One region of the Sinobaca sp. H24 genome, then DNA from elsewhere that is predicted to be linked to it. Evidence: riboswitches for the same ligand, from Rfam matches in the RefSeq annotation. Region 1 holds a riboswitch; each other region holds the start of a gene.

Region 1 (7,611 bases):
TCCTGAACAGCCCGCTCCGCCTCTGCCAGCGTCTTTGCAGAAACCCCAACAACCATATGCGGTGGAATTTTCTTTTTCACTTCGGAGGCCGGCTCATCTCCCTGGCCGATATGAATGCCGTCCGCCCCTATCTTTACGGCGAGCTCTACGTCGTCATTTACTATAAACGGAATGCTGTGGGTCCGGCATATAGAAAGCAGCTCGCGCGCGAGCTCTTCCATTTGCAGCGCCTGTGTGGCAGCCGGTCCTTTTTCACGGAACTGAAAGCAGGTAATTCCGCCTGCAATCGCCTGTTTGAGAACCTCAGCCGGGTTTTGTTCTGTGTCCTGACTCCCCATAATAAAATAAAGCAGCAGTAACTCTTTATTCATAGGTGCCTTTCAGTGCTTCTTTTTTCAGCGTCAGCTGCTGACGGATATCCATATCTCCCACATGATACAATGCGTTTAACAATTCTGCCTGAAAGGTGCCGGGACCTCTCATAGAAGCAAATCCGCCGGCTTTTTCCGCTGCTATCCCATAATAGCCGAGTGCCGCTGCCGCACCGTATGCCGTGTCATCTGTAATAGCCAGGAAAGAACCAATCAGCGAACTGAGCAGGCAGCCGGATCCGGTCACTCTTGTCATCATCGAATGACCATTGTGAACACGATACATATCATTCCCATCCGTCACTGCATCCACCGCACCAGTTACCACAACGGGAAGCTTGAGTACCTGATAAGCGCGTTCTGCCGTTTCAGCTGTCGTTACCTGCGAAGAGCCTGAATCCACGCCCCGGGTATTGCTTTCAAGACCTGCAACGGCAGAAATTTCCCCTGCGTTGCCGCGAATGAGTGAAATATCTATTTCTTTAAGCAGCTGCCGGGCTGTATCGGTTCGATAGGCGGTAGCACCGGCCCCGACTGGATCCAGTACAACGGGAATTCCCTTTTTATTCGCCGCCGCTCCGGCAAGCAGCATTGATTCCACCTGCATCGGGTTAAGCGTTCCGATATTAAGTACCAGCGCATCAGCAGCAGACGCCATGTCAGCCGCTTCTTCTTTCGCGTTAGCCATTACAGGAGAAGCTCCTGCAGATAAAAGGCCATTTGCCGTGAAGTTCGCTACTACTACATTTGTAATATTGTGAACCAAAGGCTTTGTTGTCCGCATTTCATGCAGCAATTTGTAAACTTTTTTTCCTTCTGAATGCATCATATCTTTTTCCCTCCAGGGTTATTCATTTCTCTAAGGAACGGCCCCAGTGATTGACAGGCCCGTTTCCGCGCCCTATATTCAGCGGATGGCTGATCGCTTTTGTGATAAATTCTTTAGCCAGCTCACAAGATTTGATCACAGGAATACCCTTTGCCCGATTTGCAGCAATTGCCGCAGAGAACGTGCATCCTGTGCCATGCGTATGCTTTGTATCGAACCGTTCCGCCTTCAGGTGCACAAATTCTTTCTTATAATATAACACATCAACCGCCGTGTCTTTAGCGTGGCCGCCTTTAACAACCGCCGCTTCTGCCCCCATATCATCGACCAGCACACGGGCTGCTTTTTCCGCCTCTTCTATTGTAGAGACATTCACTCCGGTAAGCTTTTCGGCTTCTTCCATATTTGGTGTAACAATTTCCGTAATGGGAAGCAGCCGGTTGATCATTAGTTCCGTCGTTTCTTTATCCATTAACGAGTCGCCGCTCGTCGCGACCATTACCGGGTCTACAATAATCGGCAGTTTTTCACGCTCCAGCCGGGCTGTAACACTCTCAATCATGGACGGCAGAGCGATCATACCCGTTTTCACTGCCTGCGGTCTGATATCTTCAAACACGGCTTCCAGCTGTTTCAAAATCGTTTCATCTTCCATATGCCAAACGTCCTTTACCCCCATTGTATTTTGAGCAACGACGCTTGTTATAACAGCCATTCCGTAGGCGCCTACCTCCTGGAATGTTTTTAAATCGGCATGGATGCCTGCTCCTCCGGTAGGATCTGTTCCTGCTATGGATAGTACTTTTGGTATTTCTCCCATTATTGGTTCCTCCGTTTTTATGTGTACTCACCACATCCGGACGGCTTGTTTGTGTCCATACAAAAAAGCCGCCCCTTGAAAGGAGCGGCTTTTTCTGACTATACAAGCCAAATAAAAACGCACGCTCCACTTTCCTACGCTGGCTTTACCCAGATCAGGTTCAGAGGGACAAAGGAATTTCCTTATCTCAGCATATGCGCCCCTAGTGGTTGTCTTTATTTCATGTTACGGGAGAAGAAGCTTTATTGTCAATTATTCATTTGTTCTTTCCTGTTTCTGACCCTTTTTTTCGCGCTTTCGTTCCTTTTTTGCTTTCTTTTCTTCTTTTCTCATCTTTCGGAAATTCTTATCTAAAAAGCTGTACAGCACCGGTATAACAAACAGCGTCAAGAAAGTACTGCTGACTAGTCCGCCGATGACGGCAATACCCATCGGCTGCTGAATTTCCGCACCTTCCCCAATCCCAAGGGATAAAGGAACCACTCCAAGAATCGTTGTTACTGCGGTCATCAGGATTGGACGGGTTCTCTGTTTAACAGATTCTACAATAGCTTCTTTGGAAGCCATTCCCTTTTCTTTCTGCTGATTGATATAATCCACCAGCACAATCGCATTGTTTACGACAATGCCGGCAAGGACAATGAGGCCGATAAAGACCGTCACACTGAGCGGTGTCTGCGTGACAGCGAGGGCTATACTTACTCCGATAACCACAAGCGGCACGCTGAACATAACAATAAATGGATATTTAAAGGACTCAAATTGTCCTGCCATTACAAGATAAATAAACAGCAGGCCAAGAATAAAGGCAAATATCATACTGTCTAGCGCATCGTCGAGCAGCTCCTGTTCTCCCGAATAAGAAAGAGAAGTGCTGTCTGCCACATTGCTGCTTTCATATATTTCCGTTACTGTGTTAGAGGCCTGATTTAATGTAGTATCTGAGCTGTAGGCAGCCGTGATTTCCACGCTGCGCTGCTGGTCATCACGATTAATAACGGCCGGCCCGCTGCCTTCTTCAATATCGGCTACTTCTCCGAGTTCAATATACTCGCCTTCCTGATTGGCAATCAACAGCGTTTCTAAATCCTCCGCTGTTTCCACTTCTCCGGTTTCATACTGCACAATTACATCATAGGTCGTATTATCTGCGGTTTGTACAGTAGTAGCGGTCTGCCCGCGTGTTGCGTTATCTACGCTTTCAGCAATCTGAACAGCGGCCAGGCCGTTGTCCCTGGCATTCTCTTCATTCACAGCAATTTGTATTTCCGGGGCGACATCTTCATCTGATGTAGTTACTTCCCTTATACCTTCGGCGTCTCTAAGCTCAGAAACCATATACTGTGTGGACTCGTTTAACGTATCTACGTTCTGATCACTGATCGTAAAGACGACGGTATTCGCCTCTCCTCCGCCTATAGCTGTCTGGCTGGAAAGGGAAATATCAGCATCGGAATCTACGTTGATTACGTCATCTTCTATTTGTTCGATAAAATCGATCGTGCTTTCTTCCCGGTCTTCCATCGGTTCCATCGTGACCATAACCTGGGCTTCATTTGAACCCGAAGGCCCTCCTGTTGCAGAGCCGCCGTCACCGGAGGAGCCGATCATTGTTAAGTAGCTGTCGACTGCTCCCTCCTCATCCAAAATAGCTTCTATATCTTCTGTAACAGCTGTCGTAGTTTCCAAATTGGTGCCATAATCTGTTTCTACATCAATGGAGAAAAAGCCCTGGTCGCTTGCCGGCAGAAAGTTAACACCTGTTGTGGCAAGACCCGCACCACCGGCAATAAGGAATAAAAGCGTAATAAACAGTGTGAGAAACCGGTGTTTCAACGACCATTTACTCGCCTTTTCCAAACGTTTCATGTAGCGGGAATTCTGTCTTTTTTCTTCAATGTTTTCTTTAGGTGCTTTCAGGATGCGGCTTGCCATCATAGGTACGACGGTAACAGCCACAAACAAAGAAGCGATTAAACTAAAGGATACAGCAAGTGCAAATTCAGTAAAAATATTCCCAACAATACCAGACACAAAGATTATCGGCAGGAAGACGGAAACAGTCGTCAAGGTCGATGCCGTAATGGCCCCACCCACTTCTTTTGTTCCTTCCGACGCTGCTTTTTTAGGAGTTTTGCCCATCGACAAATGCCGGTAAATATTCTCAATAACCACAATCGCATTATCGACGAGCATTCCAATACCAAGCGCCAATCCTCCAAGAGTCATTAAATTGAGTCCGACATCCGTAAAATATAAAAAACCAAATGTAACGATTACGGAAAATGGTATCGCCACCCCAATAATAAGTGGGGTCTTTAAGTTGCGAAGGAAGAAAAACAGTACGAGCATCGCAAACACCCCGCCGGTGATAAGGGCGGTCGTCACACTATTGATGGACTGCTGGATATAATCTCCTTCGTCATAGAAAGTTGTAAATTCCAGGCTGCTGTATTGATCTTCCTCAAGCAGCGTATCGAGCTCACTATTAAAGGACGACGAAACGGTAGCAGCGTTAGCATCCGTCTCCTTCATTAGATTGAGCTGCATAGCCGGCTGCTGATTTGTTCGTGTAATAGCGTTCTGCTCTTCAGGGGAGAGACTTATGTCTGCTACATCCGATAAAAATAACTCGTCTCCCGTTTCTGGATCAATCGTCACAAACAGATCTTCTAAATCTTCCTGAACTTCTATTTCTTTTAGTACTCTTGTCGTAAGGGTTCTTTCTCCTGATTCTACCGTGCCGCCGGGAAGAGATACATTGTTCGACTGAATGACGTTAACAACATCTTCCTGGGTAACCTGATATTGCTCAAGCTGTTCTTGATTCAGGTTAATCTCATAACGCTCGGTCACTCTTCCGGATTCATCTACATTGGCTACGCCTTCCACACGTTCAAGCTCTGTACGAATAGACGTTAAATCATCCTGAAAGTCAACGACATCCATATCATCTGAGGTAACGGCAATCTGTGCCATGCCAAACATAGAGGGATCAAATTTCAGGAAAGAAGGATCAGCCGCATCATCAGGAAGCGGTGCATCCCCCATGGCGCTGATAACATCCTGCTCAACATCATCTATGGAAGTATCCCAGGAAAATTCCAGAAGAATTAAAGCCGAGCCCTCTTCAGAAGTGGATGTAATATTATTCAATCCCGGCATTGTCGATAACTGCTCTTCGAGAGGTATGGTCACACTCTCTTCGACTTCTTCCGGACTCGCGCCGGGGTAGCTTGTAACAACTGCTGCAACAGGAGGATCAATTTCCGGAAAAAGCTGGAGGGGCAGATTCGTTAATGACACCCCTCCAAGTAAAATAAACAGGATCATTCCTACAATAGTCAATTTCGGTCTTCGGATAGATAAGTCAGTAATTTTCACCTGGCACCGTTCCTCCTCTTACGTTTTCATTCATGCCGGCATCTCAACTTTCGGTACAGAAGCCCATGGTCCGTATATTTTTGTTTGGCCGCACTTGTTTGGAAGCTGTTTTCTTATTTGTATATTAAGCAGTCCAGCTAGTAAATAAACCAGCTGACGTATGTAAGAACTTAAACAGTTAAGCAACTTAACTATTTAATAAACTAAAGCATCTGCAGCAGAGAGTCAATCAATCCTCCTCCACTTCACAAAGAATTCACCAGATTGATTCTGTCATGCAAAAAGAGCAGCAAATGCTGCTCACCGTGTTTACTATAGAAGGCTTTTTTATATACTGCACCTTATTCTTTCGCTTCGTTTTCTTTTATCATTGTATCCAGCTTCTTTAATGTCTCGTCAATTTGTTCAATCTCTTCTTTCTTTAACCGGGTAATATAATCCCGGATAAAGGAATCTTCAAAAGACGGAATTCTTCCTGCAGTTTTTCTCCCTGAGGTCCAAGTTTAATAATCATTTCCCGACGGTTTTCTTCATTAACAAGCCGAATCAGAAGCTCTTCTTTTTCGAGGCGGTTCAATGCCTGGCTCACCGCGCTTTTTGAAATATTTAAGTAATACGCCAGATTTGAAATAGAGACATTTTCGTCCTGTACCAATCTCATCATCATCGCTTCCTGCCTTGTTGTCAGCTGCAGATTTTGAAGCAGTGGGAGCTTTGGCTGCAGGTTTCTTGAAATACTTTCAAGCGATTTTATCGTGCTGTGCATTATATCTTTATATTCTTCATATGCCATACCTGTTCACCCCTGGCCGCTGCATTATCGCAGTACAGCTTTTCTTAATCCTTTATTTAACAAAGCGCCAATTGCTCCGCTGAATTCTCCATTTTCCAGAAAATATGCTTTTTTGCCGCGCAGCTCCGTGTACTGGGTCATAATCGACCGCAGCGTATTATGGTTGGCGAATGTCGTTCCTATATAAATAACAGCGTCTGTTCCTATTCGGTCGGCTGCCTGAACGCTCATCGTCGTAATTGTTTCACCGATCATTCTTACGACGGTCGCAATACAGTCTTCTTTGTTGTGGGCTCCCTGCTTCATTTCTGCAAGATCCCCAAAGTTGCTGGCCGTTAAATCTCCGGAAATAGGCGGAGGTTCGTGGGAATAAATATCACCGACTGTAACGTTTAATTTTCTGCCGTCTCCCTGCTCACCAAGCTTAAGAATTTTCTCGAATTCATCTTCTCCTGTTAATAAATAAGACAGTCCAAGCAGGGTGCCTCCGCCCATTCCGCTTCCGCCGATTCGTTCATAGGCATCCTGGTCCACCATGTGAATCGACGTGCCTGTTCCCACATTCGCTACAATAAAGCGGTCTCCTGTTTCATTAATCAAGCCGCTTCTTTCGAGCTGCCATTTAACTCCTTCACAGGTTGCTTCAAACTCATTAATTTTTTTTGCTGAAAAAGGCAGTTCTTTCATTAAAGCGCCTGCTTTTCCACCCGTTACCTGAACATAAGGGTCATCAAATGTCTCTTTGAACCAGTCGTGCAGCTCATGAAACTTCGATGTCGGGATTTTTCTATACTGCCATTCGTTTCCTTTGGCATACACAATCTTGGAAAGAGTGCCTCCTCCGTCGATTCCTATATACTGATCACTCATGTATCCAGCTTCTCCTCTCCGTGCGCCGGCGGTCGTTAAACAACTGCTCTGTATCTTTTATCGTATAACTCATTATAAGTGGTATATCCCGTTTTTGCATGGTATTATTCCTAATTTGCGGAGATTATCTTTATCTGCCTTCTCTATCTTATGCTAAAATGTGGAAGGAGATATATGGAGGTGACACAATTGCATGACGATAGGTGAAGTTTTTTCCATCATATTAAGTGTTTTATTTGTATTAAACATTGTATTTGCAGCAATTATTATCTTCCTTGAACGTCGGGACGCCACCTCGACCTGGGCCTGGGTTATGGTGCTTTTTTTCATTCCATTCCTTGGATTTATTTTATATCTTATTTTCGGCCAGAACCTGACAAGACGGCGATTGTTCGACTGGGAAGAAATAAAGAAAATTGGTATTGAGGATTTAATACGAGCACAGATTGCCGCTCTGCGCGAGGAGCGTTTTCACTTTATTGACCCGTCGGTCCGCGAACACCGCGACCTTATTTTTATGCAGCTGGTAAACAATGACTCGGTG
Region 2 (7,611 bases), on a different contig from region 1:
TGGAAGATAAAGTTTCCATTGAAGGCGTATATGATATTAATCAGGACCGGGCTCAGGAAGTAGCAGCTGCTTTTTCTATTGCCCGGGTATATCACAACATTGAAAGAATGCTTGAAGAAGTAGATGCCGTTGTGATCTGCACGCCGAACAAGTTTCATGCAGATATAGCAGTACAGGCTCTGGACCGCGGCATTCACGTTCTTTGCGAAAAGCCGATGGCTATCACAACAGAAGAATGCGAACGCATGATAGAAGCCGCTGAAAAAACAGACTCGGTTCTTGCTATTGCCTTTCACTACCGCTTTGGGCCGGAAGCCCAAATTGCCAAGCAGATGATGGAGAACCATGAAATCGGTGACCCGCTCGTCTGTCGTTTCCAGGCGCTGCGCCGTCGGAAAGTTCCGGGCTGGGGCGTCTTTACAAATAAAGAACTCCAGGGCGGAGGAAGCCTGATTGATTACGGCTGTCACCTGCTTGATCTGTCTTTATGGCTGCTTGGAAATCCGAAGCCGCTGGAAGTAATGGCAAAAACGTACGATCGGTTGAGCAAAGCGCCGAATCTCACGAACGAGTGGGGTCAGTTTGACCAGAACACATTTAACGTGGAAGACCATGTAACCGGATATATCACATTTGAAAACGATATTACGATGCAGCTGGAATGCTCCTGGGCAGCTAATATAAAAGAAGATACGGAACAGCTGAGCATTTCCGGAGTAGAAGGCGGTTTACAGCTCTTTCCGTTTGAACTGTATCAATCTAAATATGGCACCCTGTTAAACAGCACGGCTCAAATTAATAAAATCGATAATATAGAGCCGTACTATCAGGCAAATAATTTTGTGGATTCCTGCACAGGTGAAGCAGAGCTTATTGTGAAGCCGGAGCAGGCGATGAAAGTGACAAAAATCGTTGAGGCGCTCTATGAGAGCAGCGAAACAGGCAAAAGCGTTCGATTCGAAGAAAATCCAACCACTTTTGAAGAATCTTATTAAAAAGAGACTGTCCCAAAAAATATTTTTATCATGCTATGAGGAAATAAATGAAGAACCTCGCATCCACTTTACAAGGATGTGAGGTTCTTTTTGCATCGTTGAGCTATTTATTTTTTTAAGCTGACTCTTATGAAAAATCATAAAAATAACCAGGTGCCGACTCAGGCAGACCAGCCATCGCTGAAGATAAAGAAAGGTTTTCTCTTTAGCTGAGGCATGGCCTGCCGAAAGCGTGCGCCTGGTTTGGCTGGCAGCATTTTGCTGGTCAGGGGTACCTTTTGGGAGACCCCGCTTCATTAAAAACGGAAATCTTTTAAATCTAAAGGCCTTCGTTCTCAAAGCGGCGGATCTCATCTTTGTGACCTAAAACAATCAGCATGTCTCCCTGCTCAATTTGATCATTAGGGCGGGGAGATACATTAACGTCTTCATTTCGTTTAATCGCAAGAATCGTCACGCCATACGTGGCCCGGACATTTGAATCAATCAAGGTTTTACGGTGTAGTTTTTTTGTAGCATACACTTCGACAATTGTGTAATCATTGCTCAAGTCGATGAAATCAATAACTTTTTCCGAAGTCATGTTGTGGGCAACACGGATTCCCATATCAAATTCCGGGTGTACTACCCGGTCAGCGCCGATCTTATCTAGCACCTTCTGATGGTATTTATTCTGGGCTTTGGCCCAGACAATCGGTACGTTCATATCTTTTAATACAAGTGTCGTAAGCACACTTGCCTGAATATGGTCACCGATAGCGACAACCACATGGTCAAAGTTGCCAAGACCCAGGGACTTTAATGCTTTTTCATCCGTAGAGTCGATGCAGGCTGTCTGCGTAGCATACGTGACGTATTCGTCCACTTTTTCTTCATCCTGATCAATCGCAAGAACTTCATAGCCTAAATGATAAAGTTCCCGACAGATACTCCCTCCAAATCGGCCTAGGCCTATAACAGCAAATTGTTTTTTGTTTTTTGCCATGGGAAAACGCTCCTTTATGTGTCAAATTCGTCTTATAGTAAATAAATGCCCTGAGGGAGCAGCAATCCTAAAATAATAGTAAATATAACAAATCCTATCACAAAACGGACGAAGAGAGGGTGGCCGGTGTTCTTGAATAAGTGAACAAAGTAAACTTCAATTAATCCGATGCTTATTAAGCCGCAGGCCAGTTTAAACAGGCCGCCTAAATAAACGGGACGAAGACCGAGAACAAGCCCGCCGGTTAACAGCAGCGGCAGATAGAAGAATCGAAGCAGGTAGTGAAGAAGAACAGCGGTCCGATTCATATTGGTCTTGTGAAATATATAAACAGCACCTGCGAGCAGAATAACTACTGCTACAGCAGCAAGATGTATAGTGAGTATGGTATCAGCGATAATAGACTCTCCTAATGTAGACATTTTCTTAATCATATCATGCGTGTACGTGTTACAGGAGCAGAGATTTTTCTGGAATAAAACTTCCGGTATGAACCATTTCGAATATGTGCTATCTTTAAGAGGCAAAGACAAATCATATAACAAGCACTAGGGGTGCTGCAAAGCTGAGAGGGATGATATTCATCCTAACCCTGGAACCTGATCTGGATAACACCAGCGGAGGAAAGTGCGGAATGTTCACCTGAAAAAGCAGCCTCTCGTGCTGTTTTTAATGATAGAACGATTTTTCCGCCGCTCCTCTACTGGAGCGGCTTTTTTGTGTGCAGATACAAGTTCCGGGAAAGCAAGGCACATGTAAAAAAGGGGGCGGAAATGAATAAAAAGCAGAAACCGGCACTGGAATTTCGGGATGTGACCTATGCCTATGCTGATACCGATGCACCGATCTTCGAGCAGGTGCAGGCTGTAGTGGAGAAAGGAGAATTTGTCAGCCTGCTTGGACCGAGCGGCTCAGGAAAGTCAACGTTCTTCCGGCTTGCCGCAGGGTTAAGCAATCCAGTCAATGGGTCTGTGCATCTGCACGGATCAGATTCCGGCATAAGGCTTGGCAGGGTAGGCTACATGCCGCAGCAGGATATGCTGCTGCCCTGGCGCACCATTTTGGAGAATGGCATGCTTCCTCTGGAAATAAACGGTCTTTCCAAAAAAGAGGCAGGAAAACGGGTATCCGCTCATTTAGAAGCATTCGGCCTCGGGGGTCTCGAACATAAGTATCCACATGAACTGTCCGGTGGAATGAAGCAGCGCGTGTCTTTTCTTCGTGCCGTAGTAGGAGGAAACGACATCCTCATGCTGGATGAACCATTCAGTGCGCTTGATTCCATAACCCGTTTTATGATGCAGGAGTGGCTGCTTGAGAAGTGGCAGGCTTCAAGGCAGACGCTTATTTTTATTACCCATGACATCGAAGAAGCGTTATTTCTATCCGATCGTATTTTATTATTTACCGAACCGCCGATAAAGGGTCCCCTCACGGAAATTACTGTCCCGCTTCCAAGGCCGAGAGACGAGGGGGCACGGGATCACCCGGAGCTCTTAAAGCTGAAGCGGGAGCTGATTGAAAGAATGCGCAGGGAGGAGAGGCTGCGATGAATGGCTGGAAAGGGACAGGCGTTTCTTACATCGGAGCGGCTCTGCTTGCGTCTGTTTTTTTTATTATCTGGGAAGCAGGAGCCCGCTGGTATGACACGCCTTATATACTGCCGGCACCGTCTGCGGTGCTGCAACGGCTGGTGGAGCTCGCTGATATATTATTTCTTGTACACCTGCCGGCCACACTTCTCGTTATAGGAACCGGACTTGGCATCTCAATTGTTTGCGGAGTTGGCATTGCGGTGCTGATGAGCCGGAGCCGGGTGGTGGAAAAGAGTGTGTTTCCTTTACTTATCACGTCGCAGACCATACCGATTATTGCACTTGCTCCGATCTTTGTTTTGTGGTTTGGCTATTCCATGTGGAGCAAAGTCGCTGTTACGGTGCTGATTACTTTTTTCCCAATCACAGTCGGGGCGTTTGACGGTCTTCGGACAGCAAGCAGGGATATGCAGGATCTGCTTCGGACGATGGGCGCCGGAAGCTGGCAGATTTTCAGAAAAGTTCAGGTACCGATGGCCCTTCCTTCTTTCTACTCTGGATTAAAAGTTGCAGTTACGCTGAGTGTCATAGGTGCGGCTATTGGAGAATGGCTGGGAGCAGATGCGGGACTCGGATATTTCAGCCGCAGGATGATGACGCAGATGGACGCAGCCGGCGTATTTGCACCGATTGTTCTGTTGTCGCTCGTAGGCATTGGTCTTTTTTTGGCAGTAAAAGCAGTAGAATATGCAACTACAAAAAAAGGAGGAAATAGATAATGAATAAGCGGAATAAATGGATCAGGCAGGCCGTACTGTTTGCTGCAGGGGCTGCAGTACTGGCGGGATGTGGAAGCGAAAGCGAACAGCAGGCAGAAAACGAAGAGCTGCAGGAAGTTGATATTATGCTGGACTGGTACCCCAACGCGGTGCACAGCTATTTGTACACGGCCCAGGAAAAAGGATACTTCGAGGAAGAGGGGCTCGACGTGAATATTATGTTTCCAACGAATCCGACGGATCCTTTGAATCTGGCCGCTGCAGGGGAAGTGGATCTTGGTATCAGCTATCAGCCGGACGTCATTACGGCGCGTACTGAAGGTATTCCTGTAGTAAGCGTTGCGGCCATTGTACGGTCTCCTCTTAACCACATTGTGTACAAAGCGGACTCTGACATAGAACGGCCGAGAGATTTAGAAGGCCGGACCGTCGGATATCCGGGTATTCCGGTTAATGAGCCGATTGTAGAAACGATGGTGGAGGACGACGGCGGCCAATTCGAAGAAGTAGATCTGGTAGACATCGGCTTTGAGCTGCAGTCTTCTCTCGTAAGTGACCGGGCCGATGCGGTAAGCGGGGCATACATTAATCATGAAGTACCTGTGCTGGAACATGCCGGTACGTCTGTAGAATATTTTAATCCGGTCGATTACGGCGTTCCTCCGTTTTACGAGCTTGTTCTCGTCACAAATGAAGAGACGCTGGCAGTGGAAGAAGAGAAAATTAATGCCTTCTGGACGGCGGCAGAAAAAGGCTACACATACATGAAAGATCATCCGGAAGAAAGCCTGGACATTTTATTTGAGAATGAGGATCAGGAAAATTTTCCGCTGGAACGGGAAGTAGAAGAAGAAAGCCTGAATATATTGATGGATAAAATGGAAACAGAAGACGAAGCCTTTGGCAGCCAGGATCGGGAATCCTGGGAGGAAACGATCAGCTGGCTCGAAGAAATGGAGTACATTTCCGAGACGCCTAACGTTGATGATATATTTGTAAATATGTCAGAATAAAAAACGGCTTTGTGCTCTCTATGAGCACGAAGCCGTTTTTGGTTTATCATCTATTCTACATAATCAAGTAGTCCAGGTTTACATTTATCGTTTCCTCTACCTGGTCGATACCATGCTGATCCTTCACGGAACCATTATAGACAAGCTGAATCGAATCAGCATTATCGGGAAGTTCTACTTTATAATAAGTGGAGTTCATGGTTTTTTGGCCTGGCTTTAATACTTCTTCGCCTGTTGAAGATCCGCCTCGCTTTTCTTCCATAGAGACCGCTTCATCAAGGTGGTTACCGTCTTCATCAAGCACGCGTATCTCTACAAATTGATCATCGTGATAACAGGTGATTTCCTCGTTGTTAGGATTTTCGACGTAGGGGTGGATATAAACAATAGAGTCCTCGGGATTAGTGTATTTAACGCCAACTTCTACACGTTCGGTCAACTGCTGATACTGATGGCTGAAGGTAGGAGTAACAAAATAATACGTAGCCCATCCCAGCGTAAGAACAATAACTATCGGAATTCCCCACTTCATCCATGAAAAACGATTTTTCACCATAATCCCCCTTTAATCGATACCTGTCTGCTGCTGTTTAAAATGTCAGGTTTGTTGTCATTTATTAGTATAAGCCGGACAAGCACCGAAAGAGAAGGGGATTTGCAAAGCGTTATATAGTCTTAAAGACCCTGTCATCAGATTGACATGTAAGACATATAATAGGTCCTATTCCGTGTAAAAAAGGAAATAGCGATTAAAAAACCCGATTCTGCTGTTATTTTTGATTGTGTTCGAGTGTGTTGACAAATTCGAAAAATCCCCGGCGTCCGGCCCGGTTCGAAGCGGTGGACGCATTCCATACACTTTAATCGAAGATCCTGGCGCAGATCTTCCCGGTTCTGCGGTTTTGTCTGCGACAGCGATTTCTGAATAAAGGGCTCAAATTTCTGCAGAAAGTCATACATGGCTTCCCGGTCCTGCTGTTTCGCTTTTTCTGCTAAGACATATAGAGAGGCTGTCATTATATCTCGCTCCTTTTAATAGATGGTCGCTGTAATATAAGCGTAAAGTCTGGAAAGGCCCTGATGTCTGGACCGGTAAATAGCCTGAGGCGTCATATCCCTCAGGTCCCTCATTTGTTTTGCAATAATCCCTCATTTGTTCTGCATAGCTTTTTTGCAAAATCCACTGTTGATGTGAAGTTAATGCCTGATAGGCGGTATACAGCGTTCTGCTTTCCAGCTCTTCGGCAAGAACATGCGAGGACAGCGGCGCTTCCCATACCGGCTCTTCCCACGTATCGCTGTCCACAATAAGCGGCTGAAGGGTTTCTATTTTCCGGTGTTTTTTATCAAACTGTACTGCGTGCCAATGAAGAGACTTTAAAATATACGCTGTTAATTTCTTTTCCTCCCGATACTGCCGGAATGCTTTATCGAGCGCTGATTGATCTCCTTCTTTCTTACAGCATACTGCCTCTATAAACAAATTACAGTGAACAGGATCGGCAAGAAACTGCCGGAGAAGAGGAGAAGAGAGCGCTTGTTTGTGGGTATGAATATAGTGATCAAGCTGAGGGCATTTTCCCAGAAGATGTGATAAATAATAAGCCACGATGTTCCCTCCTTTCTATTCTTCCGTGCAACAATCAGGGTGTGAGATATGCTTCTATATGAACAAAAGGTAAATACAGCAAAAAAAACAAACCATTTTACGAACATTTGTTCTTATTTTATAGGGAGAATAAAAGAATTGCAAAGCGGATTCGATATTTTGTTAGAATAGACCCTGGCAGGATAAATAGAAAAGAGGGAATAAACATGAAAATGGCTGCTGGCATTCTTCTGCTGCTCGTTATTGCGGCAGTGTATGTGTACTTTGTGCGCACACGTGCCAAAATAGGGAGGATACTTAAGCATTCTCTGCAGACACTGGCGCTTCCGATTGATCAGATGAAACGAATTGAGGTATCACAGGGGCCGTCTGCACTCGAACATGATGAGGCAAACCGCGTCGGCTCGCCCTATGCGGAAAAAAAGAGGCTGATCGTGATTATGAAAGACGATACGATGCACGTGATTGCATTAAAAAAAGCCGCACAGACAGCAGAAATACTGCGCAGAAAAAGCCAGCTCTCCTAATCAAAGGAAAGCTGGCTTATTTATGGACTCTCGGGCAGAAGAGCGGATTTTGATTTCTTAGTTTCGGCAACAAGCAGAACAGAGGACAGGACGAGCAGCACCCCGAGCGTCTGCCATCCATCAAGCCGGTCGCCAAATACAGCAACCCCGATAATAATGGCGACTACC
Region 3 (7,611 bases), on a different contig from region 1:
AATCGGTGGCACGAATACCCCACGTCTTGCAGGCAAACATAATATTGTGGCTGTCATGAACTTTTGATAAATGGTAAAACGAGTTTGGCTGCTTTGGAAAAGGAAGCACATCTTTTCTGCCTTTATGCTCAATTTCGATATAGCCTTCTTCGATTTCGATGTTAGGGGTTCCGTATTCTCCCATTGTTCCAAGCTTAATTAAGTGGCACTCCGGTACAATTTCTTTAATGCCGTATAGTACGTTCAGTGTTCCTACGACGTTGTTTGTCTGGGTGAAAACAGCATGCTCGCGGTCAATCATGGAATAAGGTGCGGAACGCTGTTCAGCAAAGTGGACAAATGCGTCCGGCTGCTCCTGCTTTAACACCTCACGAAGAAAATCATAATGATTTAAATCTCCTTCGTATGTACGAATTTCTTTTCCAGTGAGCTCTTTCCATTTCGCTACTCTTTCTTCTAGTGTAGCAAGAGGGGTAATAGAGTTGGAATGAAGTTCCTCGTCCCATTTTCTTCTGATAAGATTATCTACGATCGATACGTCATGTCCTTTTTTGGAAAGATAAAGGGCTGTCGGCCAGCCGCAGAATCCGTCTCCGCCTGCAATAATGATTTTCATTGTGTTTCTACCTCCAGGTCATATATTCCATCCTATCCGGCTGGAATAGTCTCTTTTTGTTTAAATTAGTGCTGCTTGTAAAAAAACCGCATAGCATACCTAATTATACACGTAATAATACGAAAATATATGTATAAAAGGTACACACCCTGTCCATAGTATACTATACAACATTTGTTTTAAAGCCGCTATTTTATTTGCTGATTATTTATGTAACTTTTAGTTTTCTGCGGGGTTATACCATGCTTTTACATACTGATGCTTTTCTATATTTTACAGAAAAAAGAGGTGCCTTCCAAAGAAGGCACCCCATTCTTTTTGATTATAGACTTAAATCAGCTGGAGCATCTTTTACGACAAGAATAATTTTTCCGTCGTCGAGCTTTTCTTCCAGCTCTTCTGCTTTCGCTTCTGTATAGCCAAGCTCCTGGAATTTTGCACGAAGCTCGTCTCCCTGTTTGCGGAATACGTTTTTGATGCTCGCGCCGATTCCCTGCTCCTTGGCACCTGCCGGGTTGGCATCTGCTTCATCTGCTACACGATTTGTTCTTTCTTTGTCGTGAGTCACGACGAAAATGTTATCCTCACTGATGCCCTGTGTTTTTAATCTGTCTACAGCTGTTACAGCCTCATCGTCGTTTAAATATTCTTTATAAAATGGTTCCATTGTTTATCTCTCCCTTCTCAGATGAGTGTTCCCCGAAACGAAAAATTTAAAACTTTCTTTTATCCGCCCACAATCTGATGATAAATTTTCCGTGCATTCGCCTTATCCGTTTCTCCGTGAATAATGGCACGGCCGTCTGCAAACAAAACGATTCTTTTTTCTTCCCATTCCAGTACAAGCAGATGGGAATTGGATTTTCGTACTAAATGTTCGTGCTGTTCTTTAAGACGACCCAACGAGGCTTCTGCCGTTTTTGCCGGCCGGATTTGTACGGCATCCCGACCGCACAGCGTTTCCAGCGAAGACCCGGATTCCCACTGCAGATAAGGGTAATCAGCTTTCGTTCCGCAGGAAGTACAGTCCTGTTTTTTTAATTTGTCCAGATTCATCGTACGGTGTTCATTTTTCCAGACATCAAAAGAAAGCAGCGTCCGCCGCAGATCTTTCTCGTTTCCGCTTAATAATTTTAAAGCCTCTGCAGCCTGGTGGGCACTGACCATCTGCACAGCCGGCGCAATAATGCCGGCCGTATCACACGTCTCCCCGTCCATTGGAATATCCTCCACCAGACAGTGCAGGCAGGGGGTGTCCCCGGGAAGAATGGTATAGGTGAGTCCATAGCTTCCTACACAGGCACCATATATAAAAGGAATCTGATGACGACAGGCAAAATCGTTTACCAGCATACGGGTTTCAAAGTTATCAAGTGCATCAATAATAATATCTGCAGGCAGAAAGGATTCCAAAAGGGATGGATCCACTTCGCCTACAACAGCTTTTATATCGGCATACCGATTAATATCGCGGAGTCGTGCTTCTGCCGCAGCGGCTTTTGGGATAGAGTTGTCTGCATCCAATTCGGTATACAGCTGCTGACGGTTTAAATTGCTGTGCTCCACATAATCCCGGTCTACAATAGAAACCGCTCCGATCCCTGCCCTGACAAGCGTTTCAGCCATACTGCTTCCTAAAGCGCCCGCACCGATAATAATGGCATGTTTTTGTTCAATGGACTGCTGACCCTTTTTTTCAATGGGCGCGAACAGCTCCTGACGGGAATAACGACCGTCGTTCACAGCTGGCTCATTCCTTCCGTGGGACTGCTTGCCTGTGCATAGAATTTCTTTTCTGTACGCCCGGCTTCATGTCCAAGCTTTCCTGCCTGAACGGCCAGTTTCATCGCTTCTGCCATTTTCACCGGCTGATCAGCTCCTGCCACAGCTGTATTCAACAGCACACCGTCTGCTCCGAGCTCCATTGCATAGGACGCATCTTTAGGACTGCCGATGCCCGCGTCTACGATAACAGGGACAACCGCCTGTTCTATAATATGGGCTAGATTGTAAGGATTGACGATCCCCAGTCCGGTACCGATAGGCGATGCGCCCGGCATGATCGCGTGAATGCCCAGCTCCTGAAGCTTTCTTGCGAGTACCACGTCATCTGAAGTATATGTGAGTACAGTAAAGCCTTCCTTCAAAAGCTGTTCGGAGGCCTTCAGCGTTTCTACAGGATCCGGCAGCAGGGTTTTATCACATCCGATCACTTCCACTTTAATCATATCGCACATGCCGGCTGCATCTGCCATTCTTGCTATTCTCACGGCTTCTTCAGCCGTCTTTGCGCCGGCCGTATTGGGAAGCAGCCTGTACCCTTTAAGGTCCATATCTTCGAAAGGATCCGGCTGCGAGCTGTCGAAGATATTCATCCGCCTGACGGCAAATGTCAGCACTTCCGTCTCTGACGCTTCCACCGCCTGTTTCTGCACCTCAGCTGTTTTGTATTTCCCCGTGCCTAGAAATAATCGTGATGCTAAAGAAAATCCTCCAATATTCAGCATCTCTCATCCTCCTCCTACAAAATGAACAATTTCCAACCTGTCGTTTTCGTTCAGCAGCGATTCTTTCTGTTCAGGTTTAGTCAAAATTTCCCCGTTTTTTTCTACAACAGATTTTTTGTGTCCAACGTTAAAATGAGCAAGCAGCTGCTCGACAGATTCCACCATCTCCGGTATCTGCTGTTCTTCTCCATTAATGATAAGCTTCACTGGAAACACCTTCCTTTGTTTGTTTTCGATGGGGAGAAAACGCCCTCTCCCATTCCTGATTTATTGTCTCTCCACAAATGGTTCGGGCAAGCCAGACTCCTGTACCCGCTGAAAGCAGGATACCGTTCCGGTAATGCCCGGCTGCCATCCAGAGACCTTGATTGTCTATCGAACCAAGATAAGGTAGTCCATCTGCAGACTGCGGCCTGATACCGCTCCATGCCTGATTGAATTCCGCCCCGGCAAGACCCGGTACCAGCACGAATGCGCTTTTCAACAGGTCATGAATGGAACCGGCGTATACCTGCTTTTCCATACTTCCCGGATGCTCGGTTGCCCCGATAGTAACCGTGCCGTTTTTCTTCGGCACAAGATACACGTCTGGAGCGTGGATCGTTGACGTAAAGAGCTGTTTTTTTGGGCGGATCGATAAAATATCTCCTTTAACGGGAATCATTTCCGGCATGACGGCAATATCACCTTCCAGCAGGTCTGTCCAGGCTCCTCCTGCCATCACTACATGCTCCGCTTCAACTGTTATCTGTTCTGAAGTCACTTTATATCCCCCTGATTTCTTCTTAATAGAAGAAACGGAGGTATGCTCCATTATTTCTGCACCTAAATGAACAGCACTTTGGGCATAGGCGTGCGTTAGATATGGAGCCATCACCTGGCCGTCCTCCGGCATATAAAGAGCACCTTGAAAGGTCTCATCTTTAAGGTCTGGTTCTTTTTTCTGCAGGTCCTCCCGGGTCAGCCAGCTGACTTTTTCGCCTGCTTTCTGCTGAAACGAGAGCACCTCAAGCAGGTGGGTTGTTTCTTCATCCGTATGAGCCGTTTTAAGCATTCCGTTTTTGATATAGTCCACCTGTACATTCGAATAGGATTCCAGTTTAGGTACCAGCTCGTCGTACATCGCACGGCTCGCTCTTGCAAAATCAAAAAAAGCACCTTTACTATTAATCTCCACCTGGGCACCGAGCATACCGGCAGCGGCGCTGGAGGCCTCGCTGCCGATCGTGTTTCGTTCCAAAAGAAGCACCCGTTTTCCTTTTTCTGCGAGATGAAAGGCAGTTGAACAGCCATTAATACCGCCGCCGATCACTACGGTATGATAGGAAATCATTTATTTTCCCTCCTTGTTGAGTTTCGTAAAATAGGCGCAGGCCTGCCGCTCCGGATCTGCTGCTTCATAAAGACCCGACAGCATTGCAACCCCTGCAGCACCGGAGCGAATGCAGTCTTTCACCTGTTCAGGCGTAATTCCGCCGATGGCTATTACCGGCAGCTGTGACTCTCGGGCGATAATCGAAAGCTGCTGAAGCCCCCGCGGTTGAAGGCCTTGTTTACTACCTGTTGAAAATACATGCCCAAAAAACAAATAGTCCGCGCCGGCCTTTTCTTTTTCACGGGCAGCTTCTATGCTGTGAACAGACCAGCCGGTCATGAGGCTTTGTTCCGGCTTTTGTGCAGCAGCTTCTTTCAAATGAAAACCGGTTCCGCTGAAACAGCTTCTTTTTTCTTCGGGTATATTCAAGCGGATCTGCTCCGGCGGCACCCCTTCTTTCTGCAGAAATTCAATGGCGGTTCGTAACTCTTCAAGAGACCAGAGGGGCTCCCGAACGTGAAAACAATCCGTGTATTTTTTGATTTTTTTAGAAATGTGCATCCACTCTTCCAATGTCTGCCGGCCTGTCGACACCGCATGCAGTTCGTTTCGTTGTATATTCATTAAAAAAGCCGCCTTCCCCTGAGGGAAGACGGCTGTTGGTTTCTGCTGAGAGAAGCAGGACAAGCCACTTCCCTCCGCTGGTATATCCAGATCAGGTTCAAAGAGTCCCGAAGTATCACTTCAATCTCAGCCCTTTTAAAAGGCACCCCTAGTGGTAACACTATTAAATTGGTTCTAGTGTTTATCGTAAGCTATCATTGTTTGAATTGTCAATCAACATAAAGTAACTACTGTTTAAACTCGAAGAAAGCTTTATACTAAATGCATACGTTAATTAAAAGGAGAGATACATCATGCCATTTGTAAATATTAAAATTACGAAGGAACAAAAGCCCGCTACGCCGGAACAAAAGCAGCAGCTTATTGAAGGCGCGACAAAACTGCTTCAGGATGTTCTCGGAAAAAATCCGCAGACGACCGTCGTTGTGATTGATGAAGTGGAAACCGATAACTGGGGCATTGGAGCTAAATCCGTTTCGGAAATCCGCAAGAAAGACACGCTCTAATTCAAACAGCATAACTAATTTAAAAACAGGGAGGGCGTCTGCTGCCCTCCCATTTCTTTACTCTACTTCGAGTTCCTCTGTCGGCATGCTGTGCATATTACGGGCTGTCACGTGTGCTGTAATAAAATAAGTGCCGCTTTCTTCGAACGTATACTCCTGCGTGTATTCTCCGCTGCTTTTGTGCTCTCCTTCTATCTGCTCTCCCGTTTCCTGCTCCCCTTCTCTCCATATTTCAAATAAAACCTCGTTCGCATCCTCTACCGCTTCTCCTTCCTGCTCTACCTGAGCTTCAACCTGAACCGTTTCTCCAGCCTCCACTGTTTCATCCGTATGTATGGCTACTTCAATAGGTTCGGTGCTTGGAGGTTCGCTTTCGGCTTCTGATTCCCCGGAACCGCCGCATGCACTTAACAAAAGAAGCATAAAAGCTGTGCTTCCTGCTGCCCATTTTTTCATAAAAAAGCTCCCTTCTCTTTTTCGCTCTGCATCTTTCATTATATCGTGAGTGCGCTTTCTTTGTTACCCCCTCAAGTACCAATTATTAATAACAGTATCCAGAGGGAAGGAACGCTTAGAATCGTAGTGAGCAGCGTAATACTCGAAACCAGATCGGGGCTCGAATGAAACTCTACCGAAATCATCGCAATTGTGGCCGCGGTCGGCATTGCCACTGCCACTATCAGTACGGTACTTAAAAGATCATTTGTCTGCAGCAGTTCGGTTAGTCCCCAGGCAATGACCGGTGAAACTACAAGCCTTACGGCGGTGCCAATGCTGATAAGCTTCCATTCGAGCGAAGCCAGTGAAATTTTAGCCAGTTGCATCCCAAGTACCACCATAACAACGGGAATCGAGGCTTCTCCAAGCATGCTGATGCTGTCAAAATAAGTCGGAGGGATCGTTACCTGAAGCCATTGAAACAAAATACCTAAAAGCAGGGCAAAAAAAGCAGGCATTTTTAATACGACGCGAAGAGCGTCCGCTCCTGTCATATTGCTCCGGTTTGCAATATACACTCCTATCGTGCTCATAAAAAAGGACTGAATCACCATAAAGATAACAGCGTAGGCAAATGCCTGCTCTCCAAAAGCAAACAATATAAGCGGCGCTCCATAGTTTCCGGCATTCATAAACGAGGTGGACAGGGTCATTCCGCTTTCTGTGGGAGCATCCCAGCGCAATACCCAGGTCAGCAGCTTATTTAATAAAAGCATTACAATTAAAAAAATCACAGCAAACAACACAATCAGAAATACATCATAGTCAGGCTCTGTCGTATAAAATGTCCGGAATACCAGAGCAGGCGTCAATATGTATAAAGCCACACCTGATACAGAACGGACATCGAGCAGCTGTTTTTTCTGCAGCAGAAATCCTGAAAGAAAAATTAATCCTATAGGAATAAGCGTACTGATTAAAACGCCCATATACTCATCCTTTCTAAAATAACAAGTAAAGCGGGACCTGTGCAGGCCCCGCTTTATTAGTTTATCATATTTTATTCTTATCGATTCGGCTTTCCTTTTAACATCTGCTTAAGCTGCTTTTTCTCAGAACGGGAGACAAGAATATAAAGAAAATCCTCTTCCTGGATCACCGTTTCCCCATAAGGCGTAACCAGATCTTCATTGCGTACGATCGCACTGATCAAAACGCTGTCCGGAAAGGTAATTTCCTGCAGGGTTTTCCCTAAAATAGGGGTATTCTGATCCGTCTGGAACTCAATAATTTCCGCGTTGGCCTTGCCAATCGATATCAGCTCAATCGAATGGGACGGCACTTCTTTTTTAGGACCGGAAAGGTTCAGCTTTTTGGCTAAATACGAAATACTCGATCCTTGAATCAAGGCGGACGTAAGCACAATAAAGAAAACAATATTAAACAGCAGGCCGCCGGATTCCACACCGGCCACGATCGGAAACGTAGCAAGTACGATTGGAACCGCCCCGCGCAGCCCCGCCCAGGAGATAAATATCTTTTCTTTAAAACTATACGACGTGCCGATAGTCGAAATAAAGGTCGCTGCAGGTCTTGCCACCAGCA
Region 4 (7,611 bases), on a different contig from region 1:
TGAGCGTGCTTTTACCCGATCCGCTTGGACCAATTACCAGCACATTTTCTCCACTCCTAATTCTTGATGTGAAGCCGGCCATCGCTGGTTCCTTCGTAAATGGATAAGTCACTGTAAGCTGATCGGCTGTTATCATGAGATATCCTTTTCCATCGTTCGGCTGCGGTACTGCTTTCCTAATGCAAATCGATCGAGCACCCCTGTTTTCACCAGCGCATCACTAAAGCTTTTTCCCGCCCATCCGGCTAAAAGTGCTCCGCTGATCAGCATCGTCCCCATCATCGCTGCAGCAACAATAAAGGAATACTGGTTGATTCCATATAAGAAGTACTGCGTCCAAAAAGCCGCAAAGGTGCCTCCCATACCCGCCAGCATTAAGACCGGCAGCGAGAAATAACGGTAGAAGAACAAGGCGAAAATAAGCTCAGCCCCAAGTCCCTGAGTAAAACCAAGAATTAATACGGCACCGGCATTTACCGAGCCAACCATAATTTCCGTTCCGGCTGCAATCATTTCAGCAAGAAGAGCGGTTCCCGGTTTCTGGATAATATACATACACACAATTGGAGCCAGTATCCAGAAGCCGGCCATCAAACCGCCGCCTACCGGCCCTATCACACCACTCACTACCTGACCAAGCAGAACCCAAAGCAAATAAAGTACGCCAAACACGGCTGAAATAAATGCAATGACTACAATGTCCCGGAGATTTAGTTTCTCAGCTTTCATCCCTTACGTCCTGTTTCTTCCAGCGTGCGCTCAAACGGCCAGTCCGCCGCATGAAAAGCCATGTCAAAAAACATATACTCCAGCTGGCAGCCTTCCATAAATAACCGGCGCCATCTATTTTTTTCTTCTTCCCCTGCCGTCTCTGCCAGTTCATCAAGCCGATCAATGTATTTATACATTTCCCGCTCCTCCCTGTCTCCGTAAAAACGGATCCAGTCGTTAAATGGATGCTCCGGTCCCGGGCTGACCTCTTCCATGAGCTTCTCTCCTACATACAAGTACACCCATGGGCATGCAAGTGTAACAGCTATCACATCTCCAAGGGTGCCTGTCGAGGAATAATGCAGCATCTGCAGGGTATAATGCTGGGCTGCCGGCGCCAGGTCATATCCCTGCAGCGATTCATAGGATACTCCTGCCTGCTCACACAAATTATGGTGTGGATGTGTTTCACTGTTTAATACAAATTCAATCGTATCGTTAAACATGGCCATATCTTCTCTTGAATTACATTTAGTTATGCCATATGCTTTTGCTTTGATCATGGCATTCAGGTATTCATAATCCTGTTTCACATAGTGTGTAAGAGAAGCAGCTGGCAGCTCCCCTTCAGCAATACCCCGGATAAACGGGTTGTTATAGCTTGCTTCAAATAAGTGTTCTGTGTCCTTCCAAAGCTGTTCAGAAAATTTCATGTCAAAAGACCTCCTTTGATGCCATAAGCATCCGCAGGTGATACCGACAGAACAACCGGAGGCACAAAAAAGGGCCACCCCGTTGTGGAGTGGCCCTGAACATATATAGTCTAAAAAATAACCATACTGCAGGATGCCGTCTCCACTTTCCTACGCTGGTATTAACCAGATCAGGTTCAAAGGGACCAAGATACATCTTGTCTCAGCCATTTACGGCACCCCTAGCGGATTACTTATGAACTTGCCACTACTATAGCACAATAGATAAAATATTCAACCTTCTTTTTTGAAAAAAATACCATTAGCACTTCTTTTTAATTGACAGAATTTTCTGTAACAATTATACTTACAGTATATAGAAGGATCGCTTCCCCGGGAAAGGGTGATGCCTGTGAATAGAGAGTTTTCACTCGCTGTGCATAGTTTGTTATTTCTCGATACAAAGCCGGAACGCTATGCAAGAAGCACTGAAATAGCTTCCAGTGCCCAGGCTCATCCGGTCCAGGTAAGAAGAGTTCTGAGCGTTCTTAGAGACTGCGGATACGTGGAATCTAAAGAAGGCATCGGCGGCGGTTTTTCTCTAATAGGAGACCCGTGCCGGATCAATTTATGGGATATCTACCAAATAACTGCTGAAGGCACACTGCAATTTAAGAAAACAGAAGAGAGTGTATCGTATTCGCTTTATTCGTCCACAAATACGCTTCTTTCGATCATTCTGATTGATGCTGAAGAGCATTTAGGAGACTTTTTAAAAAATTATACGATCGCTGATTTATCCGATCTGCTCGATAAAAGCAGATAAGTTGACGGTGCCTTACCCCAGTAAGGTACAATAAGAATTAATTAACCGCATTCCTGCTATGGACCCGAAGACAAGGCACTCTCTATTTTTAGATATCCTTTGAGGAGGTTTACAGAATGCTCACAAATAAAAATACGCTTCAATATGGTGATTGGGTAAAAGCTGTAACAAACAATGATGAGCTGATTTTTGGGTATGTCGATCACGTTAATTCCTTAAACGAAACGGTAACACTGGTTGTCGTATCTTCCGATAACAAAGCATCTATCGGCCGTAAGATAGCGCTTATTCAGCAGAAAGTAACGAAACTCGAAAATGCAGGCCTCGATTATGAAGCCGGTCTGCTCAATATGATAGATCTGGCACTCGAATCCAATGACAAACCGTGGTTTATGGAGCTGACCGCTTCTCTCTACGAGCTCCAGCAGCGGGATCCTTCTTCTTCCGGCTTGCTGCTGCTTGAATCCAACCCAAACAACAATACACAGAGCAATAACCCATAGACGCATAAAAGCTCCGCTTCTCGTATAAAGAAGCGGAGCTTTTTTATGCTATTTTTCTTTCTTCCAGCATTTTCAGTATATTATCTATGCCAATGATGCTGGAAAAAAGAATAATAGATCCCAATACAAGGTAGAGACCATTTCTCTCTGTTGTAAGGATACCGCTCAGCAGAAGGCCAAGCAGCAGAATGGAAAAAAGAAACAAAATGCTATGACAGATACATAAAGCAGCAAAACGTGCTTTGGATATTTCCATAAGCCCTCCCTTATCCCGAGCTTCTAATACTATATCACGTTTTCACTAATTTGCTGCATGGCTTTTGGCCGCTTCTGTAACGATTCCGTGCTCTCTCATGTAGGCATTCAGCTCATAGGTATCCTGATATTCGCTTAAAAATCCGATATGTCCATCGGGACGGATAAAGCAGAGAGCATCTTCGACGAGTCCCGCCTTGGAAGCTCGCTTATCCCACGGCCATTTAAATAAAGAAATATGGTGCCGTGACGCAAATTCTTTCATAGAGTCACTTGCCTGACCATATATATGAATCTGCCAGTCCATTTCATTCAGCGCATCATAGTTATAGCCCGTATACGGGAGGCGCTGGCCGGCGTGCAGCCTGTTTTTGTGTCCATAGCTCAGATCGCTTTTTTTATAATTTACACGAATCTGGGAAAGAATATTAAATACAATCCGCCGGATAAATCTGGAATAATTTAACAGAGGGATCCCGGCCGGAATAATATTTTTACGAAGCAGCTTGCTCGGTTTATCTTTTGCAACGATTCTTGTAAACGCACGGTCGGTGCTTGCCACAAGGACCTTAGCAAAGGTACGTCGCTCCGGGCTGTATGTTTCCAATATAGATGGATGTGCCCGTTGTTGAATGACGGATGCAAGCTTCCAGCCCAGGTTCACCGCATCACCGATTCCCGTATTCATTCCTTGTCCGCCGGCAGGACTGTGTATGTGCGCGGCATCCCCGGCTAAAAACACACGACCCTGTTGAAAGTGTTCAGCCACACGATGATGAACGCTGTACGTCGAATACCAGTTTACTTTATCAATCCGCACTTTAAATGCAGATTCCAGAAATGGTTTTATATCTTCAAACGAAGTCTTTCCCTGCTTTTGCAGCTCTCTCGGTATAATACTAATCAGCCTGGTCGTTTTACTGCTTCGTACCGGCATAAAGATCGCAAATTCATCTCCGCTGAAACACATGTTCATACTTTTCGAACTAATAGCTTCTCCTTCTCCTTCAATATCAATCACACAAAATATCTGTGGGTAGGTACCGCCTGTAAAATCAATATCAAGTTCTGTCCGCACGATGCTTGAAGCTCCGTCGCAGCCTACAAGATAAGAGCTTTGAATTTCTTCCGTGCGACCGTCTTTTTTGACTACAGCCGTCGTCCCTGTGTCATTATGAGTAAAGGATACAAGCTCCGTTCCCCAATCTATTTCAATCCCCTGCGCTTTTAGTTTTGCTAATGAGAAATGCTTCATGGTCATCCTGAGGATAAGTCAGCACAAATGGATAGGGACTCAAATCACCGCCGAGCAGCTGAAAATTAACTGCCGCTTTTTCTTCTCCTTCCACCCGTACCAGAATGTTATCCAGCTTGATGCCATTGTTTATTACTTCCTGGTCAATGCCAAACTGCCGGTAAAACTCCAGCGTTCTCGGCACAACGGCCATTGCTCTTGATGCCTGGCCGGGACCGCTGTCTTTAGCGATGATGCGAATTGGAATATGATAACGGGAAAGCTCAAGCGCCAGCGTAAGACCGGTAGGCCCTGCCCCGATTATTATTACTTCCTGTTTATCCATAGGTCTGTCCTTCCTTTCCATACTTCCTGCTGTGGTTTATACAGCCCTTTTTACGACTATACCCTTCACTGCCTATAATCCTGCATTCATTTTAAAAAGATTCTTCCCTTCGTTTTAAAACATTGTTCTATCCCTGAAAAAGCACTTCTTTTTCCAGTAATAGGTAAGAACTAATTGAAGAATGGGACTTTTCAAATTTCGGTCCTACAGGTAGTATTTCATACATGGTCTTTTTTTTCCTGAATACATAAGCTGTTCTACTGAGGATATTATCCTGCAGCAGGGAAATCAAAGAAACTGCCATAAAAAAAGGAGCGATGTATGAACAAAAAACAGACAGCCGCTTTTATGGTTTTTGCTTTGGCTGTTACAAGTCTGCTGCTTTTCTTTTCTCCTTTTCAGGAACAAAGAGAAGCGAGCGCAAACGAAATAAGCCAGACAGGAATTATCAGCGGAGTAGAAAGCAGTTTGAATGTCCGCTCCGGTGCAAATGCCTCCTCAGAAGTTAGAGGATGGCTGCCTAACGGTTCTACCATTGAAATTGAAGACATTGTAGGAGACTGGGCGCTTATTTATTTCAACGATACATATGGGTATGTCAGCATGAACTACGTTGATCTAAATGAACCTTCCGCCGGATCAGGTGATCGCACGGGCCAGTACCAGGGCACAGTCACAGGAGTAAATAACAGCCTGAACGTCCGTTCCGGCGCCAATGCCTCCTCTGAAATCCGCGGCTCGCTGCCAAACGGCACCACAGTCGAAGTAGAGGATACGGTCGGCAACTGGGCACTTATCTACTTTAATGACACGTATGGCTATGTAAGCCTTAATTAATTGTCGGTTGTAGAAGGCAGCACGCCTGCACCTGTTACACCTCCGGCCGGAGGCGGAAATCCGCTTGCTGGTGAAACGATTGCCATCGACCCCGGTCACGGCGGCAGTGATCCCGGAGCTGTTGCCAACGGTCTTCAGGAAAAAGATGTAGTGCTTGATATTGGCCAGCGGGTGCAGCAGAAATTAAATGCTGCCGGCTCTGACGTGGTTATGACAAGAACTTCCGATGTTTATGTAGGTCTTGAAGAGCGCGCTCGTATAGCCAATGCTGCAAGTGCCAGCAGCTTTGTGAGTATTCATGCGAATGCTGCAAATGGTGCAGCTTCCGGTACAGAAACGTTCTATTATACCGGCAGTCAGGACGGCGCAGAGCTTGCCGGCCTGATTCAGGAAGAAATGATCAAAGCTCTTGGAACAGCTGACCGTGGCAGTAAGGATGCAAACTATTCTGTTATCCGGAATACATCCATGCCGGCTGTTCTTGCTGAGGTCGCTTTCATGGATGAGCCGTCTGACGCGGAGAAACTCCGCTCCAGTGCTTTTCGTGAAGCTGCAGCCAACGCCATTGTTAGAGGATTGGAACGCTACTACAGCTAACATAGCGGCATTATTTTCCACCCAAACGCTTTTGTCTATCACTAAGATAGACAGAAGCGTTTTTTAATTTTTCAGCTGTGCTTGAATAATATTTTCCGCTCTCTGTTCTATATAAGGTTTATTTAATTGTATTTCGTTCGTTAAAATGGATATAATGAACGAGTGCCCGATCAGCGGCTATATTAAATTAGTAAGGGAGCGGTTTATATACTTAAAAATAAATGGTTACGAACAGGACTCATTATGGCTGCCCTGCTTGCTGCTGTAATCGGCGTTTTCCGTCTTGCAGATTATTTAGATAACAGTGCGGAAGTTTGGCTTACTACAGGCGACGAGGAAAACCTGCTTGATGAACAGGCGGAGATAGAATTCCAGCCGGATGAAGAGACACCGGAGGCTCCCCTGACTGTGGAAGTCGACCCGGACACCACTTATCAGGAAATCGAAGGATTTGGCATGGCGGTAACCGGATCTTCCGCCTATCTCATTAACAATGTTCTGACGCCGGATCAAAAAGATGATCTGCTGGATGACATTTTTACAGATGATGGCATTAACATGAATTTTATCCGTCATTCTATTGGAGCATCCGATTATTCTGTAGACGAAAACGGTGATCCGCTCAGCTACTCCTACAACGATGTAGAGGAAGGCGGCACTGATTACGATCTGGAAAACTTCTCGATTGAACCGGATCGGGAAGTATGGTCGCTTCTTGGAGAAATTCAGGATAAAAACGAAGATATATTTATCTTCGGCTCTCCCTGGTCGGCACCGCCATGGATGAAGGAAGAATACACATTCAACGGGTCGTTTCTTGATTATACGGATCCTGCGATTTACGAAACATATGCGGACTATTTTGTGAAGTACATTCAGGCCTATGAAGAGGAAGGCGTGGAAGTTGATGCTGTAGCGGTGCAGAATGAGCCTGAATATACGTCAGAGGAATATCCAACAATGAGTATGAACGGCATCGAACAGCGTGACTTTATCAGGGAACATTTGGGCCCCGCTTTCGAGGAAGAGAATATTGAAACAGAAATCATCGCTTTTGATCACAACTGGGATACCGGGCTTGATTATGCCAATGCAGTGCTCGGTGATGAACAGGCCAATGACTATACAGACGGTATGGCTTTTCACTGCTACGCTGGTGAACCTGAGGCGATGACCGATGTTCATGAGGCTTATCCAAATAAAAACATCTACGTAACTGAGTGCAGCGGCGGCAGCTGGAATACCGATTTCGGGGAGAATCTAAGCTGGAACATGACCAATATGCTGATCGGCGGCACAAGAAATTATGCGGAAAGTGTCCAGTTCTGGAACCTGGCCCTTGATCCATCAGACGGTCCTCAAAACGGCGGATGTCCTGACTGCCGCGGGGTGGTTACCATTGATCCTGATACGGGGGATATAACAGAAAATGTTGAATACTACACGCTTGGGCATGCGAGCAAATTTGTTGAACCCGGTGCGGTGCGCATTGATTCCACCCACTATGCTGATGAGATTGAAACAGTGGCTTTTGAGAATCCGGACGGTTCTCATGTCTTAATTGCCGCCAATCTCAGTGCCGGGGAGCAGGAATTTAAAGTACAAGAAGA

Evidence for each region. A riboswitch is a leader RNA that binds a small molecule or an ion and turns the genes downstream of it on or off. The one in region 1 is predicted to bind thiamine pyrophosphate.
Region 2: linked by a shared signal. The riboswitch ahead of MMY81_RS27710 (ABC transporter ATP-binding protein) and the one ahead of thiD (bifunctional hydroxymethylpyrimidine kinase/phosphomethylpyrimidine kinase) in region 1 are both predicted to bind thiamine pyrophosphate.
Region 3: linked by a shared signal. The riboswitch ahead of MMY81_RS25065 (thiamine phosphate synthase) and the one ahead of thiD (bifunctional hydroxymethylpyrimidine kinase/phosphomethylpyrimidine kinase) in region 1 are both predicted to bind thiamine pyrophosphate.
Region 4: linked by a shared signal. The riboswitch ahead of tenA (thiaminase II) and the one ahead of thiD (bifunctional hydroxymethylpyrimidine kinase/phosphomethylpyrimidine kinase) in region 1 are both predicted to bind thiamine pyrophosphate.

The regions. Positions count from the first base shown of each region.
Region 1 is NZ_JALBWT010000001.1:114,825-122,435, forward strand. It holds gene thiE (thiamine phosphate synthase) at 1-371, opposite strand, end outside; gene thiM (hydroxyethylthiazole kinase) at 364-1,200, opposite strand; gene thiD (bifunctional hydroxymethylpyrimidine kinase/phosphomethylpyrimidine kinase) at 1,223-2,020, opposite strand; TPP riboswitch at 2,135-2,234, opposite strand; gene MMY81_RS00685 (efflux RND transporter permease subunit) at 2,273-5,404, opposite strand; gene MMY81_RS00690 (MarR family transcriptional regulator) at 5,826-6,197, opposite strand; gene coaW (type II pantothenate kinase) at 6,222-7,067, opposite strand; gene cls (cardiolipin synthase) at 7,261-7,611, shown strand, end outside.
Region 2 is NZ_JALBWT010000037.1:22,834-30,444, reverse strand. It holds gene MMY81_RS27725 (Gfo/Idh/MocA family protein) at 1-995, shown strand, start outside; gene MMY81_RS27720 (potassium channel family protein) at 1,315-1,980, opposite strand; gene MMY81_RS27715 (DUF1516 family protein) at 2,013-2,402, opposite strand; TPP riboswitch at 2,521-2,623, shown strand; gene MMY81_RS27710 (ABC transporter ATP-binding protein) at 2,754-3,533, shown strand; gene MMY81_RS27705 (ABC transporter permease) at 3,530-4,294, shown strand; gene MMY81_RS27700 (ABC transporter substrate-binding protein) at 4,294-5,307, shown strand; gene MMY81_RS27695 (hypothetical protein) at 5,363-5,860, opposite strand; gene MMY81_RS35940 (helix-turn-helix domain-containing protein) at 5,998-6,267, opposite strand; gene MMY81_RS27690 (hypothetical protein) at 6,260-6,916, opposite strand; gene MMY81_RS27685 (hypothetical protein) at 7,123-7,443, shown strand; gene MMY81_RS27680 (EamA family transporter) at 7,464-7,611, opposite strand, start outside.
Region 3 is NZ_JALBWT010000029.1:35,638-43,248, reverse strand. It holds gene MMY81_RS25095 (NAD-dependent epimerase/dehydratase family protein) at 1-616, opposite strand, end outside; gene MMY81_RS25090 (YflT domain-containing protein) at 939-1,283, opposite strand; gene MMY81_RS25085 (ThiF family adenylyltransferase) at 1,343-2,359, opposite strand; gene MMY81_RS25080 (thiazole synthase) at 2,356-3,123, opposite strand; gene thiS (sulfur carrier protein ThiS) at 3,127-3,330, opposite strand; gene thiO (glycine oxidase ThiO) at 3,314-4,456, opposite strand; gene MMY81_RS25065 (thiamine phosphate synthase) at 4,457-5,062, opposite strand; TPP riboswitch at 5,115-5,222, opposite strand; gene MMY81_RS25060 (tautomerase family protein) at 5,356-5,568, shown strand; gene MMY81_RS25055 (FixH family protein) at 5,626-6,024, opposite strand; gene MMY81_RS25050 (AEC family transporter) at 6,096-6,995, opposite strand; gene MMY81_RS25045 (potassium/proton antiporter) at 7,073-7,611, opposite strand, start outside.
Region 4 is NZ_JALBWT010000006.1:167,393-175,003, forward strand. It holds gene MMY81_RS10900 (ABC transporter ATP-binding protein) at 1-136, opposite strand, end outside; gene MMY81_RS10905 (ECF transporter S component) at 133-729, opposite strand; gene tenA (thiaminase II) at 726-1,424, opposite strand; TPP riboswitch at 1,555-1,657, opposite strand; gene MMY81_RS10915 (RrF2 family transcriptional regulator) at 1,816-2,229, shown strand; gene MMY81_RS10920 (IDEAL domain-containing protein) at 2,346-2,732, shown strand; gene MMY81_RS10925 (hypothetical protein) at 2,776-2,988, opposite strand; gene MMY81_RS10930 (FAD-dependent monooxygenase) at 3,034-4,242, opposite strand; gene MMY81_RS10935 (FAD-dependent oxidoreductase) at 4,199-4,567, opposite strand; gene MMY81_RS10940 (SH3 domain-containing protein) at 4,889-5,404, shown strand; gene MMY81_RS10945 (N-acetylmuramoyl-L-alanine amidase family protein) at 5,405-6,001, shown strand; gene MMY81_RS10950 (glycoside hydrolase family 30 protein) at 6,245-7,611, shown strand, end outside.